Acuticoccus sp. I52.16.1: one gene and its partner. The protein of the gene in region 2 interacts with the protein of the main gene of each other region in a pairwise test. Links are inferred from orthologs where the notes say so. Each region holds a gene or a part of one and is shown on either strand. Other genes may lie near its edges.

Region 1 (7,009 bases), 3.0 Mb from region 2 along the record:
CAATCGGTCACCAACGCCGCCTTCGGGATCTTCTTTCCCAAGTTCATCGGCTCGATCTACGAGTATCTCTCGGCGCCGATCTCGTTCTACGAGCTGACGATCGGCTTCGTCGGCGCGGCGGCGACCAAGTCGGTGCTGATCGGCCTCATCATCCTGGCCACGGCGACCCTGTTCGTCGACGTCGACATTGCGCATCCGGTGGCGATGCTGCTGTTGCTGGTGCTCACCTGCATCGTCTTCGCGCTGTTCGGGTTCATCGTCGGCATCTGGGCGCGCAACTTCGAGCAGTTGCAGCTGGTGCCCCTCCTCATCATCACCCCGCTGGTGTTCCTCGGCGGCAGCTTCTACTCGATCTCGATGCTGCCGCAGCCGTGGCAGACGGTGACGCTCTTCAATCCGGTCGTCTACCTCGTGTCGGTGTTCCGCTGGAGCTTCCTGGGGGAGAGCGACGTGAACCTGGCGTTCTCCTTCTTCATGATCGCTCTGTTCGCGGCCGTCTGCCTCCTGATCATCCGCTGGATGTTCCGGACCGGCTACCGCCTGCGCGCCTGACCGCGATGGCACGCACCCTCATCCTGTGCCCCACGCACGACCACGCCGACGCGCTGATGATGTCGATCGCCAGCGTGCGCGCGCAGAACGAGACGGACTGGCGCATGGTGGTGATCTGCGACGGGGCGCCCGCCCGCACCGTCGAGATCTTGCAGGCGATCGAGGCGGACGACCCCCGCATCGAGCACCGCGTCTTCCCCAAAGGCGAGCGCTACGGCGAAGCCTATCGCGACCTCGTGCTGCGCGAGGCGGCGGAGGAGTTCGTCTGCCACCTCTCGGACGACGACCTGTGGCGCTCCGGCCATCTGGCGGCGATGCACCGTCTGCTCGCCGAGGCGGACTGGGGGCGGCAGGGCGTCGCATGGTTGCCGGCGGCGGCGGAGGATCTGCGCTGGCGCTTCGCCAACGTCGGAGGCGCGGTGGCGCGCCGGGCGGGGGTGGCGATGCGACCCATCGCGCCGGGCATCAACAACGTGGCCTACCGGCGCGAGGCCTACATGGCACTCCCCGAGGGGTGGACGGCGGCGCCGGCACCGGGCCCGTCGGACCTCTTCATGTGGGCGAAGTTCTTCCGTGCGGAGGGGATGCGGATCGCCTCCTGCGCCGAGGCGACGGTGCTGCGCATGCCCAGCCGCGGCAAGCGCGCGGAGCTGACGCCGACGGAGCGCGCCGTGGCGCTCGGCCCCTGGCTGGCTTGCCTCAACGACCCGGCCACCGCCACGCTACGGCTCGACAAGGCGGACGTGCTGCGGGGCCTGGTGACGCTCTTCGCCTACAGCGAGATCGAGGGCGTGGGAAAATTCGAGGCCGCGATGGAGCACTGCGGCCTCAGGATGGTGGATCCGGGCGAGCCCTGCAACGTGGCCGTCGACGGCGCGATGCTGGATGTTCCGCTGTCCCGCAAGCAGCGCCGTCAAGGCCGCTGTGCCTTCCTCGCCGTGAAGGCCGCGTCGGTCGAGGACGAGGGGCCGACCGCGCGCTGGAAGGAGTTCGCGGCCGACAATCCCAAGCTCGCCCGCCGCGCCCTGCGGGACCTTGCCGGCCTCGCCCCCCCGTTCCCGGAGCGCGCGCAGCGGCTGGGAGCCGGCTAGGTCGTGAACTCATGGTCCGGGATTCTCAAATGGTCGCGCCCATGATTCAATCTCCTGTCAGTCAGGAGTTGCGGTGTGGCACGTTACGATCTGAGCGAAGTGGAATGGTCGATCATCGAGCCGCTGCTGCCGCCGGCGCCGCCCGGAAAGCAGCGTGTGGACGACCGGCGTGTCCTCAACGGCATCTTCTGGGTGTTGCGGACCGGGTCACCGTGGCGCGACTTGCCGGCGCGCTATGGCCCATCGACGACGGTCTACAATCGCTTCAACAGATGGGCCAGGCGCGGCGTATGGCTGGCGGTGTTCGAGGCACTTGCTCGAGAAGAGCCGGCCGCGCTCCAGCTCATCGACAGCTCCATCGTGAAGGCTCACCAGCACGCAGCCGGCGGAAAAAAGGGGGCCCGGATCACGCCATTGGCCGTTCTCGTGGAGGACTGACGACCAAACTCCACGCCGTCGTCAACGAGCGGGGCCTGCCGATCCGCTTCGTAATCACGGCTGGTCAGGCCTCCGACAAGACAACAGCGCCGATCCTCCTCGACGGGCTCCCACTCGCACCGGACATCGTGGCCGACCGCGGCTACAGCGCCAAGGCGCTGATCGAATGGTGTGCGGCCAGAGGCGCCACCGCCCACATCCCGAGCCAGCGCAACGTTCGTGTTATGCGCACCGTTGCGCCACCGCTCTATCGGCTGCGCAACCTCGTCGAGCGGTACTTCAACAAGCTGAAGCACTTCCGCCGCATTGCCACCCGATTCGACAAACTCGCCCGAAACTTCATGGCCGCCGTCGCCTTGGCATCGACCCGCCTATGGCTACGACACCATGAGTCCACGGCCTAGGCGCCTTCGCGCCAGCGCCGCACCGCCGGGTGGTCGGCGTGCTGGTCCGACAGGCCGGTCAGGCCCTGGTCCTTGGGAGAGAGGATCGGCGCCTCGGTCGGCCAGTCGATGCCCAGGAACGGATCGTTCCAGGCGAACCCGCCGCGATTGGCAGGGTCGAACTCGTCGGACACGTCGTTCCAGTAGTCCACTTCGGTGAAGCAGTAGAACGCGTTGCCGAGGCCGTTGGCGACGAACACGCGATCGCGCGTGCCCGGCGCGTCGCCCAGCTCGAACATCACGTGGGCGCCGAAGGTGGGGCTCTCCGGACGCGGGTCGGCGACGACGATGAGCGCCCTTCCATGCACCACGCTGATCAGCTTGTCCCACGGCTCGGCGTGGAAGCCGCGCAGCACGCCCGCCTTGGAACGCGAGTGGTTGCCCTGGCCGAAGCGATGCGGGCGGCCGAGCGTGCGGGTGATGGCGGACTGCTTGTAGCTTTCGAGGAAGAAGCCGCGCTCGTCCTCCAGCACCTTGGTGCGGACGAGGAGGCAGCCGGCGATTGCGGTCGGCTCGACGATCATGGCGTCGGCCTCGCGCTGTTTCGAGATTGTGTCATCGTGTGCCTTGCCCGAAGGGCTTGAGTTCGCTCGGCAATGACAGCAGTCTAACCGCGTCGTCAATCGCGAGGGCTCGGATGCGCGTCGCCTTGCAGCTTCTGGCGTTCCTCGGTCTGACGATCGGCGCGGCGCAGGCGGCCGAGATCCGCGTGGTCCTCGGCGAGGGCGACCGGCCGCACGTCGTCATCGCCGGCGAGATCGCGCTGGGCGACGCAGACCGCTTCCGCAACGCCGTGCGCGACCTTCCGCCCGCCATTGTCGACCTCGACGGCCCCGGCGGTAAGCTGCTCGACGCGCTGGCGATCGGCGATCAGGTGCGCGAGCGCGAAGATTTGACCTCCGTCGCGTCCGGCGCGCACTGCACCTCGGCGTGCGCGCTGATCTGGATCGCGGGGGTGGAGCGGGTATGGCAGGACGGCGGCTCCATCGGCTTCCACGCCGCCGCCGCGCGTGAGGGGGACGTGGTGCGCATGACGGCGAGCGGCAACGCCATCGTCGGCGCCTACCTCACCCGGCTCGGCTACCCCTTGAGCGTCGTCGTGATGGCGACGGAGGCGGACCACACCTCCATGGCCTACCTCACCGCCGATCTCGCCGCCCGTTCCGGGTTGACCTACCGCCACGTCCCACGCGGGCTGCGCGACGGCCGCCTGACGGCGACCGCGGCCACGCCGTCCCGCCACGACCTCGCCGAGCGGATGGCCCGCCGCCGCGACGAGCGGCACGAGGAGGCGGTGACGCGGGCCAAGCAGTTTCTCGACTTCTACTTCTCGAGCGCCAACGCGCCGCCCACCGCGCTGCGCACGCTCGCCGGCCGCATCTATGCCGACCAGGTGGACTCGTTCGGCGAGCGCGTGTCGCGGGCGGAGCTGATTCGCCGCCGCGCCGCCTACGCCGAGCGCTGGCCGCACTACACGTTAACGAAGACCGGCGCGCCGTCCGTCACCTGCACGTCCGGCGGTGCCTCCTGCACGCTGGTGGGGGAGGCCGAGCTCGATGCGGCGAACCCGGCGACCGGCGCGACCTTGCAGGGGACGCTGCAATACAGCGTCAAACTGCACCGGCTGGGGGCGACCTTCCGCGTCGTCCACGAGGATTCGCAGGTGGTGCCCGACCGGGCCGGCCTGCTGACACGCGAGATCCAGGCGGCGCTGGTGCTGGTGGGGTGCGCGCCGGGGCCGGTGGACGGGCTCTGGGGGCGCCGCACAGCCGAGGCGTTGGCCACGTACGCCCGCACCGGATCGCTGACCGTCGACCTCGCGCGCCCCACCTACGACGCGCTGGCGCTGCTCTCGGTCGCCGGCGGCACGAACTGCCGGCCGGACCTCGGCCACGCCGACGCGGGCCTCAGCGAGGCGAGCCTGCGGCAGCCGTAGCCGCCGGCCGCGGCGTCACCTCGCCGAGCATCCACGCGTAGGGGGTTCCGGCCAGGGCGGCGGCGACGGCGTCGAAGTTGCTCAGCGTCCGGCTCAGCGGCGCGGTGTTGATGCGCGAGAAGCGCGGCGCGACGTCCACCGGTGCCACCCCGAAGGCGCGGCACACCTTGGCGTAGGCGGCGCCGGGGTCGGCCTCGATGTCGTCCTCGTAGGTGACCGAGAGGGGGGCGATGTTCCGGGCGGCCAGCTCGCGGCGCAGCGCGGCGTACTCGCCCTCGATCGCGGCGATGAGGTCGACGAGGTCGTACGTCGCGTCGCCGAACCACAGGCCCCGCAGCGGCAGGGCGATGCGGGGCAGCTCGATGGCCGCGCCGGCGGCGTCGAAGAAGCGGCCGCGCGAGGAGGCGATATGGGTCGACACGATTCGCCGCAGCACGTTGCGCCGCTCCAGCACGATCGCGTCGCGGGTGCCGAAGTCGCGGATCAGAACGTCGAGGTAGGAGGGAAGGTCGTAGGAGACCCGCGCCAGGTCGAGCGTCGGGAAGAACTTCACCTCGAAGAGGTAGGCCGTGCCGGGCGGCAAGCCGCGCGTCTGGATGGCGACGCGTTCGCGCGTGAACGCCTCGAACGCGGCGTCGGTCGTCCCGCCGACCTCGCGGGCGTAGACGCCGTAGATCTCGGTATCGGCGAAGATGGCGCCGTGCTTGAGGAGCATCTGCTGCAGCACGGTGCTGCCGCAGCGGCCGACGTGGAAGACCGGGCAGGTGCGAATGCCCCGCGTTTCGAGATCCTCACGCAAAGGCGTCCGGTCGGTGGTCAAGGCGTCAATCCGGGGAAGGGCCGTGGGGCGGCCGTCCGCCGGCCCCACGGCGAGAAGGTGAGGCGGTCAGGCCGCCGTGTCGCGCATGGGGATGCCGTTGTCGCTCATGTGCGACTGCAACTCGCCGGCCTGGAACATCTCGCGGATGATGTCGCACCCGCCGATGAACTCGCCCTTGACGTAGAGCTGCGGGATCGTCGGCCAGTTGGAGTATTCCTTGATGCCGTTGCGGATGCCGTCGTCCTCGAGCACGTTCATCGTCGTGTAGTCGACGCCGAGATAGTCGAGAATCTGGACGACCTGGCCGGAGAAGCCGCACTGCGGAAATTGCTTGGTGCCCTTCATGAAGAGCATCACGTCGTGGCTCTTCACCGCGGTGTCGATCGTGGAGTGCGCGTCGGTCATGGTATCAATCCTGTTCGAGCGGCGTATCCGCTCCGGTTCGCTGGTAGTAGCGCAGGTCGTCGTCGATGGGTCGGTGGATGCCGCCTGGGGGCAGGCCGGCCGCCGGTCGCATGCGGTCCGCTCGCGTCGGAGGCGTTCCGGCGGCGGACCGGCCCTCGGTCTCACAGGTAAGCGCTCCGGGGCGAGAGTGTAGAGGGGGGGCCGCGCCCCGTCCAGTTCGCAGCGCTCGGGGATCAGGGCTGCGGCGCAGAGGTCTGCAGCGCGAGGGCGTGCAGTTCCCCGCCCATCCGCCCTTTGAGGGCGTCGTAGACCAGCTTGTGCTGCATGACGCGGGTCTTGCCCCGGAATTCCTCCGAGACCACGACGGCCGCGTAATGATCCCCGTCGCCGGCCAGGTCGCGGATTTCGACCGTGGCGTCGGGCAACGCCTCACGAATGAGGCGTTCGATCTGGTGAGCGTCCATCGCCATAAAGATTATCTCCGTCGCGTCGGGGTTTAGAATAGGGCCGGGCGTCAGGGGATACAATTCATGGCTGAGCCATCAGGTTCGGCAGAAAGGCCTCGTGCACCTCGCGCAGCGCCTCGATCGGGATCGAGAAGGCGCCCGGCACATCGAGCGTGGTGCCGCCGACGAGGCCGATGGGCGCGATCGCGATGCCCGCCTTGCCGGCCGCCATGAGGAGCCCGTCGGTGTCGGCGGTGGCGAGCACGTAGCGCCCCTGGTCCTCGGCGAAGAGGTGGACGTGCGCCGGGGCCGGGACATCGACCCGTGCGCCGACGCCGGAGACCATCGCCATCTCGGCGAGCGCGGTGCCGAGGCCGCCGGACGACACGTCGTGGCAGGCGGTGACGATCCCCTCGGCGATGACGTGGCGCACCAGATCGCCGTGCTTGCGCTCGAGCGCGAGGTCGACGCTGGGCGGCCGGCCGTTGCGCGAGTTCTTGACGACGTCGAGGTAGAGCGACTGGCCGAGATGCTCGCCGTGGCCGCCGACGAGGAAGATCGTGTCGCCGGCCGCCCAGGCCAGCGTCGCACGGCGCGTCACGTCGGCGAGGCGGCCGACGCCGCCGATCGCCGGGGTGGGCAGGATGGATTGCCCGTCGGTCTGGTTGTAAAGGGAGACGTTGCCGGAGACGACCGGGAACTCCAGGTCGCGGGCCGCCTCGCCGATGCCGTGGATGGCGCGCACGAACTGGCCCATGATCTCCGGCACCGTCGCGGCGCCAAAGTTGAGATTGTCGGTCAGTGCCAGCGGCGTCGCGCCGACGGCCGTGAGGTTGCGCCACGCTTCGGCGACCGCCTGCTTGCCCCCCTCGAACGGG
Region 2 (6,993 bases):
GCTGTTGCTGGGGAGCCTGTGCACGGTGCCGATGGCCCTGTTGGCGCGGCGGCTCCGGTTCGCCGTCCTCGCCCTCTACGAGTTCCTCGTGGCGCTCACGGCGTTCGTCGCGGCGGCCGCCGGCGCGCTCGCCGGCCTCGGCCCCTACGCGCTGGTCACGTCGACCATCGTCGCCGCGGGCCTGGGACTGGCGCTGGTGTGGGGGATGGCGCCCTTCCGCCCGGGCGCGCCGCCGCGGCGCGTTGACGGGGCGCTGATGAAATTCGGGGCGAACCTCACCGGCTTCAATCTCGTCAACTTCTTCGCCCGCAACGCGGACAACGTGCTGATCGGCCGCTACGTCGGCCTCACCGCGCTGGGCCTCTACGACCGGGCCTACAAGCTGATGCTCTTCCCGGTGCAGAACATCAACTACCCGCTGACGCGCATGATGGTCCCGCTGCTGAGCCGCATCCAGGACGACAAGGCGCGCCTGCGGGCGGTGTTCTGCCAGGTCAACTGGGCGCTGGCGCTGGCGATTATGCCGGGCATCGCCACCCTGGCGATGTGCGCCGAGGAGACCATCGGCGTCCTCTTCGGGCCGGAGTGGGCCGGCGTGGCGCCGATCTTCGCCTGGCTCGCGGTGGCGAGCTTCATGCAGCCGGTGACCAACAACAACGGCTGGATCTTCATCTCCCAGGGGCGCACGGACGTCATGTTCCGGCTCGGCGTCTGCACCTCGCTGGTGACGGTGGCGGCGTTCGCGATCGGCCTGCCCTGGGGGGCGGAAGGTGTCGCCGCGTCCTATGCGGTCAGCGCCTACGTCCTACGCCTGCCGCTGCTCCTGGTGGTGCTCGACCGGGTCGGACCGGTGCGCGGGATGGACCTCGGCGCGATGGTGCTGGTGCCGGGCGCCGCCGCGCTGGCGAGCGCGCTCGCCCTCCCCTTCCTGGTCGATCTCGCCGGGTCGCGGAGCGACCTCGTCACGCTGATCGTCGCCGGCGTCCTCAACTATGCGCTGGCGCTCGCCGCGGTGCTGCTGGTGCCGTCGGCGCGGCGCACCCTCGTCGCGCTGGTCCAGCGGCTGCGGCTGTCCCTGGCCGGTGGCACGCCCGGCACCCCGGGCGTGAGCACACTGGCCGACGCCTGACGCCGGCGAGGCGGGAGCGAGGCCTCGATCAGACGAACGTGAGATCCCAGTCGAGCGCGGCGAGGGTGGCGCCGTTGCCGCCGTCGCGCGCGCGTGCGGCGATCTCGAGGTCGTACGCGCCGGTGACGAATTCGGTCCCGTGATAGTTTGGCGTGGAGTCGCCGAAGAGAGCATAGGGCGCGGCGCTCTCGACCTGGGTATGCGTCACCGGGCCGGACAGCGCGAAGGTGACGCTCTCGGTCGCGGGATCGTCGGCGGCCACGGCGACGGAGAGCCTGTGGCCGGCATAGGCCTCGAGGTCGATCACGTCCCCGTCGGCCAGTTCCTGGAGGAAGGTGTCGGTCTCGGCGTCGACCAGGAAGACGGTGAGGCCGGCGGAGTCGGCGGTGTCGTCGCCGACGGTGAAGTCGACCGTCTGCTCGGCCAGCACCTCGCCGCCGCCGCCGCGCCCCGCCGTCACGCTGACGGTGAAGCTGTAGTCGCCCGCCGGCAGGTCGCCGCCGGTCATCTTGTTGAACCCCGCGTCGCCGAAGAGGGCGAACGGCTCCACCCCCTGGACGGACGTCTTCGAGACCGGCCCGTCCAGCGTCATGACGACCGAGCCGGCCGCGGCGGCCAACGCCGCATCGTCGAACTGGACGAGGATCGTCGAGCGCCCGTCCGCGGCCTCCGCGGTATCGACCAGGGCGCCGTCCTCCAGGATCGCCTTCGCCTCGCGCGACGCCGCGTCGTAGAGGATCGCGGTGAAGCCCACGCCGGGATCGTCGCCAGGATCGGCCGGATCGTCGACGACGCCGTCCGCCGGCTCGATCGTGAACGAGAGGCTCTGCTCCTCCAGCACGATGCCGCCGCTGTTCCAGCCGGAATAGGCCGTCAGCGTCATCGCATAGTCGCCGTCGGGCATCTGGCGTCCGTTGAGCGTCTCGCGATCCGGATCGCCGAACAGCGCCCAGGGGCCGTACTGCTCGACCTGCGTGCGTTCCAGCGCGCCGCTGACGTCGATCTCGAGCGTCCGCATTCCGGTGCGCAGGTCGCGGTCGTAGGCGACGACGTTGACGGTCAGGTCCGCGTCGCCGAAGAGGTCGCGGTCGACCGCCATCCCGTCCTGCAGGATGGCGACGACCTCCTGCGTGTCGGTGTTGACGAGTTCGACCAGGAATTCTCCGACCAGCGGCGGCGCCGGCGGCTGCTCGATGCCGGTGAACGGTGTGTAGGTGATCTCGTCGTAGGAGGCGCTGGTGGAGTCCGCGAAGCTCGGCTCGCCGAGGCGGCTGTTGTAGCCGGTCCAGATGCTGGCCATGATGCGGCCCTCGACGTCGGGCGCGGGGGCCATGTCGGCCACCTGCTCCAGCACCAGCTCCCCGTCGACATACCAGGACACGCTGTCCGGCCGCCATTCGAAGGCATACGTGTGCATGCCCGCCGACGCGTCGAAGCCGAGCGGGATGTCCGCCTCGAAGGTCTCGCCGTCGTTGTGGTAGGCGACGTGCATGCTGGTCGGCTCGACGCCGTAGAACTCGATGTCGATCTCGTTCCAGTCGTCGCCCAGATGCTCCCCGGTATAGGTGAAGAAGGACGAGTTGACGCCCTCTTCGCCGGAGGTCTGCATCGTCACCTCGTAGCGGCCATAGCCGTAGAAATCGTATGTCTGGATCTCGGCGCCGGTGTACGGCTTGCCGTTGCGCGGTTCCTTCTCCAGCAGAAGCTCGAGGACACCGTCGTCGTGGATGATCGCGTTCTGCGGTGACCAGGACGTGTCGATGTAGCTGCCTTCGTTCGTATAACTCGAGACGTACCAAATGTCGGTGTCGAGAGTATCGAACGGCTCGCCGAACGGCGGCGCTTCGATAACCATAGCTGCCCCTCTCAGACCAAGGTGGCGGCGCCGCGATCCCGGCCACTCGCCCCAGATAATCAAAGAAGTACACGCCGGCTTTCGGTACTCACCTCGTCAAATGTTAAGTCGGGGGACGCGGCGGGTGTCCCGCTCGGCCGGCCCTCGGGTCGCCGCCGGCGCTCAGAGGCGCTTCTCGACCACGGCGCGCAGCTCGGCGATGTCCTTTCGCATCGCCTTGATGGCGCGGCCGAGCGATTCGCCCTCCCTGGCGAGTTCGGCCCGGTTCTCCGCGGCGCTCTCCTCCACCTGCTCCTGCATCGCCGAGACGACGACGCCGATGAAGAGGTTGAGCACCACGAACGACGTCATCAGGATGAAGGGCACGAAGAAGACCCAGGCGTAGGGAAACGTCTCCATGACCGGGCGGACGATGCCCATCGACCAGGACTCGAGGGTCATGATCTGGAACAGGGTGTAGGCCGAGAGGCCGAGCGAGCCGAACCACTCGGGGAAGCGCTCGCCGAAGAGCTCGGTCGCCATCACCGCACCGACGTAGAAGACGATGCCCAGCAAAAAGACGATGGAGCCCATGCCCGGCAGCGCGGCGACGAGCCCGCTGACGACGCGTCGCAGCGAGGGGACCACCGAGATGAGCCGCAAGACGCGCAGGATCCGCAGCGCCCGCAGCACCTGGAAGGGACCCGACGACGGGACCAGGGCGACCGCGACGACGACGAAGTCGAAGACGTTCCACGCGTCGCCGAAGAAGCGCCAGCGGTGCACGTAGAGGCGCGCCGCGATCTCGACCGTGAAGACGGCGAGGATGGCGAAGTCGAGCGCCAGCAACGCCGGGCCGAAGCGGGCGACGACGGCGCCGCTGGTCTCCAGCCCGAGGGTGACGGCGTTGGCGATGATGAGCGCGGTGATGGCGCTCTCCCAGGCCTTGGTGCTGAGGATGGCTCGCAGCCGCTCGCGCATGGGGTCTCTCTCGTTGCAGCGCCGTCGAGATAGGACGCCGCGCACCGCGCCGCCATGGCCCCGCAAGCAGAGCCGCCCCGCGCGCGGCCTCCCTCGCCCTCATGCACCCGCGGTGCCGCCGCGTGTGGCCGCGCCCCGAGACCGTTCGTCACAGGCCCGGCGCGTGCCCGTATCGCTTGCCGGCGCCGCCGCTGCGGGGAAGAGGCTGCGGCAGGCCGGCTCCGGCGCGACCTTCCAGGAAGGCTCGGGCGGACGCCGAAGAGCGCCGCGTCAGGCGGGCGCTTCGGCGGTGATCGCCAGCGCATGGACGGGGCCGGCGAGCTCGCGCGCCACCGCCGCGTTCACCATCCGGTGGCGCTCCAGGCGCGTCTTGCCGCGAAAGGCCTCGGCGGTGATGCGCACGCGGAAGTGGGTCTCGCCCTCGGGCCGCGCGCCGGCGTGACCGGCGTGCAGGTGCGACTCGTCGATCACCTCCAGATGCGACGGGGAGAACTCTTCCGCCAGGGTCCGCGTCATCCGCTCTCTCACCTGAGCCATGCTATATCCATCTTCGAGTTGCCGTGTGCGGCGCCGACCGCCCATTGACAGGGATGCATCGAAGCCGCGACAGCTCAAGGGCTGCCATCGTTGGCGCGCCGTGTCACGACCCACGCCGTGCCCGAGTATTCGCGGGAGAGTGCGATGACCTTGCTCCGACTGGCCCTCGTCGTGGTCCTGGCCCCCGCCCTGGTGGCGGCGGTGAATCTCGTGCGCCCCGTGCCGGCGCGCGCCGAAGTCGGCTCCTACCTCCTGTTCGACATGGCCGACGGCACGATCCTCGCCGACTACGAGGCGACGGCGCTGTGGTATCCGGCCTCGATCACCAAACTGATGACCGCCTACGTCACCTTCCAGGCGATCGCCGACGGGCGGCTGAAGCTGACCTCGCCGGTGAAGATCTCGCCGCAGGCCAGTCAACAGCCGCCGAGCCGGATGGGCTTTCCCGTCGGCACCACGCTGACGGTGGAGACGGCGCTGCGCATCCTGATGACGAAGTCGGCCAACGACATCGCCTTCGCCCTCGCCGAGGCGGTGGGCGGGACGCTGGGCGGCTTCGTCGACCGGATGAACGCCGCCGCCGCGCAGATCGGCATGACGGCGAGCGCCTACGACAACCCGCACGGCCTGCCCAACACCAAGCAGGTGACGACGGCGCGCGACATCGCGCTGCTGATGATGGCGCTGGCGCGCGACTTCCCGGAACGGGCGGACTTCTTCTCGATGAACGCGGTGAAGCTCGGGAGCCGGGTGATCCCCAACCACAACGCGATCCTGCGCCATGTCGCGGGGGCGGACGGGATGAAGACGGGCTTCATCTGCGCCTCCGGTTTCAACGTCGCCGCGGCGGCAACGCGAGGCGGACGCCGCCTCGGTGCGGTGGTGCTGGGAGGCCTCACGTCGCAGGAGCGCAACGAGCGCACCGCCGAGCTGCTGCAGAAGGGGTTTCGCGCCCTCGAGAGCGGCGGCTCGATCGCGCTCGACGGCTTCGACGATCCCGACGGTCGGCTCGACCTGCGGCCGGTCTCCGGCACACGGCTGGACCTCGGCAACGTCGAGACGTTGCAGAACCCCGCCGGCATGGAGGCGGTGGACCGGCGCGACGAGGTCTGCGGCGCGAGCCGGCCGATCACCCGCTACTCCGACGGTACCGTGGCCACGGTCGCCGCCGTCGAGGCGCAGCGCGCGAGGGTCGCCGCCTACCGTCTGAAGCGCAACGCGCGCGAGCAGCTGCGCGCCGAAGTCCTCTCGGCGCCCCGCCCGGACCCGACCGCCGCGACGCCGGCGCCGACGCCTCGCCGCCAGCTGGCCGACGACGCGCTGGTACCGGTCGGCTGGGAGCCCAGCGGGCCCACCTGGAGCCCGCGCTCCAACCCCACGCGGGACGCCGCGACCGACGCTCCGGCGACGGCGAACGCCGCTCCGACGGCCGGCCTAGCGCCCGAAGGCTGGGTTCCCGCACCGGCCCGGCCCCTCGCCAACCCTCTGCAGATCGCCGAACTGCGGGGCGCCATCCCGCAACCCGAGATCGAGCGCCCGCTCAGCTACCTCGAGCCGCGGACACCCCTGACTCCGCTGCCGATCTCGCTCGGCGGTGCCGACGAGGGGCGGCCCCGGCCGCTGTCCGGAGAAATCGTCGGCGGCGGCCCACCGCCCCTGCCGCCCACGCGCCCGGCGCCCGCGGCCGACGACCCCGCGGCGGAACCCGGTTCCGACGTCACCTGAGGGCGGGGTGCTTTACGGGCGGGAGGAGATGTGCAACTATAGCGTGTCTTGTCGATGGAGGTGTGCCGTGGCGGCACTGCAATCCTTGGACCATGCCGTCGCACGCCGCTTCGTGGCGCCGCCGGCGGCACGCGCCGCGCCGCGCCCCCGCCCGGCGCGGGACCGCACCGCCGCCTACGACTTCGGCCTCGCCGCGGAGCGGAACGTGACGATGTTCCTCGTCAGCGGCGGATACGAGATCATCGGCCGCCGGGTCCGCATGCGCGCCGGCGAGGTGGACATCATCGCGCGCCGGGACGACGAGGTCGCCTTCGTCGAGGTCAAAGCACGCCGCCGCGGATGGGACGGTTTGATATCCGTCGACGAACGCAAGCAACGCCGCCTCTCCCGCGCGGCCGACGAGTGGCTGTCGCGCAACGAGCACTTCGCGGCATGCTCGATCCGTTTCGATATCGCGCTGGTCTGGAAGGGCAGCGAGATCGAATATCTGACCAACGCATTCGATTTCATCCCCGCCGACGACTTCGTTTGGTAACCCAGCCTCCGGATGGCACCTCGGCCGTTGACCCCCCTGCGACGCCTTCCCGCCCGCTTGCTTTGCAGCGCGAACCTGCGATAATCGGAACCGGCCGATTGACCGTCGACGAGCGCTCTCCGACCCTTCCAGGTTGGTCGCGCGGAGACGGTTCTTCCGGTACGCGGGTGTAGTTCAGTGGTAGAACGCAAGCTTCCCAAGCTTGATGTCGTGGGTTCGATCCCCATCGCCCGCTCCACCTCCCCCCCCCCC

The links.
Region 1: the proteins of MRB58_RS07620 (region 2) and grxD interact in binary tests that used the Escherichia coli proteins (3 or more experiments, as listed by UniProt). The link is inferred for Acuticoccus sp. I52.16.1 from one-to-one orthologs.

What each region holds. Positions count from the first base shown.
Region 1 is NZ_CP094828.1:4,671,377-4,678,385, forward strand. The notes cover bases 4,017-7,009. They hold grxD (Grx4 family monothiol glutaredoxin), read right to left. Parts: upstream 5,686-7,009; coding sequence 5,347-5,685; downstream 4,017-5,346. Other genes in these bases: MRB58_RS21030 (hypothetical protein), read left to right, coding at 4,017-4,460; MRB58_RS21035 (hypothetical protein), read right to left, coding at 4,432-5,280; MRB58_RS21045 (BolA family protein), read right to left, coding at 5,919-6,155; purL (phosphoribosylformylglycinamidine synthase subunit PurL), read right to left, coding at 6,214-7,009. Outside these bases: MRB58_RS21010 (ABC transporter permease), read left to right, coding at 1-552; MRB58_RS21015 (glycosyltransferase family A protein), read left to right, coding at 558-1,643; MRB58_RS21025 (dTDP-4-dehydrorhamnose 3,5-epimerase family protein), read right to left, coding at 2,482-3,048; more of MRB58_RS21030, read left to right, coding at 3,162-4,016. UniProt on the Escherichia coli protein: Monothiol glutaredoxin involved in the biogenesis of iron-sulfur clusters.
Region 2 is NZ_CP094828.1:1,680,569-1,687,561, forward strand. What follows is about bases 2,849-5,825. They hold MRB58_RS07620 (BolA family transcriptional regulator), read right to left. Parts: upstream 4,482-5,825; coding sequence 4,215-4,481; downstream 2,849-4,214. Other genes in these bases: MRB58_RS07610 (family 16 glycosylhydrolase), read right to left, coding at 2,849-2,984; MRB58_RS07615 (ion transporter), read right to left, coding at 3,147-3,944; MRB58_RS07625 (D-alanyl-D-alanine carboxypeptidase family protein), read left to right, coding at 4,626-5,825. Outside these bases: MRB58_RS07605 (lipopolysaccharide biosynthesis protein), read left to right, coding at 1-1,129; more of MRB58_RS07610, read right to left, coding at 1,158-2,848; more of MRB58_RS07625, read left to right, coding at 5,826-6,206; MRB58_RS07630 (YraN family protein), read left to right, coding at 6,274-6,741. UniProt on the Escherichia coli protein: Transcriptional regulator that plays an important role in general stress response. Has many effects on cell morphology, cell growth and cell division. Acts by regulating the transcription of many genes, including dacA (PBP-5), dacC (PBP-6), ampC and mreB.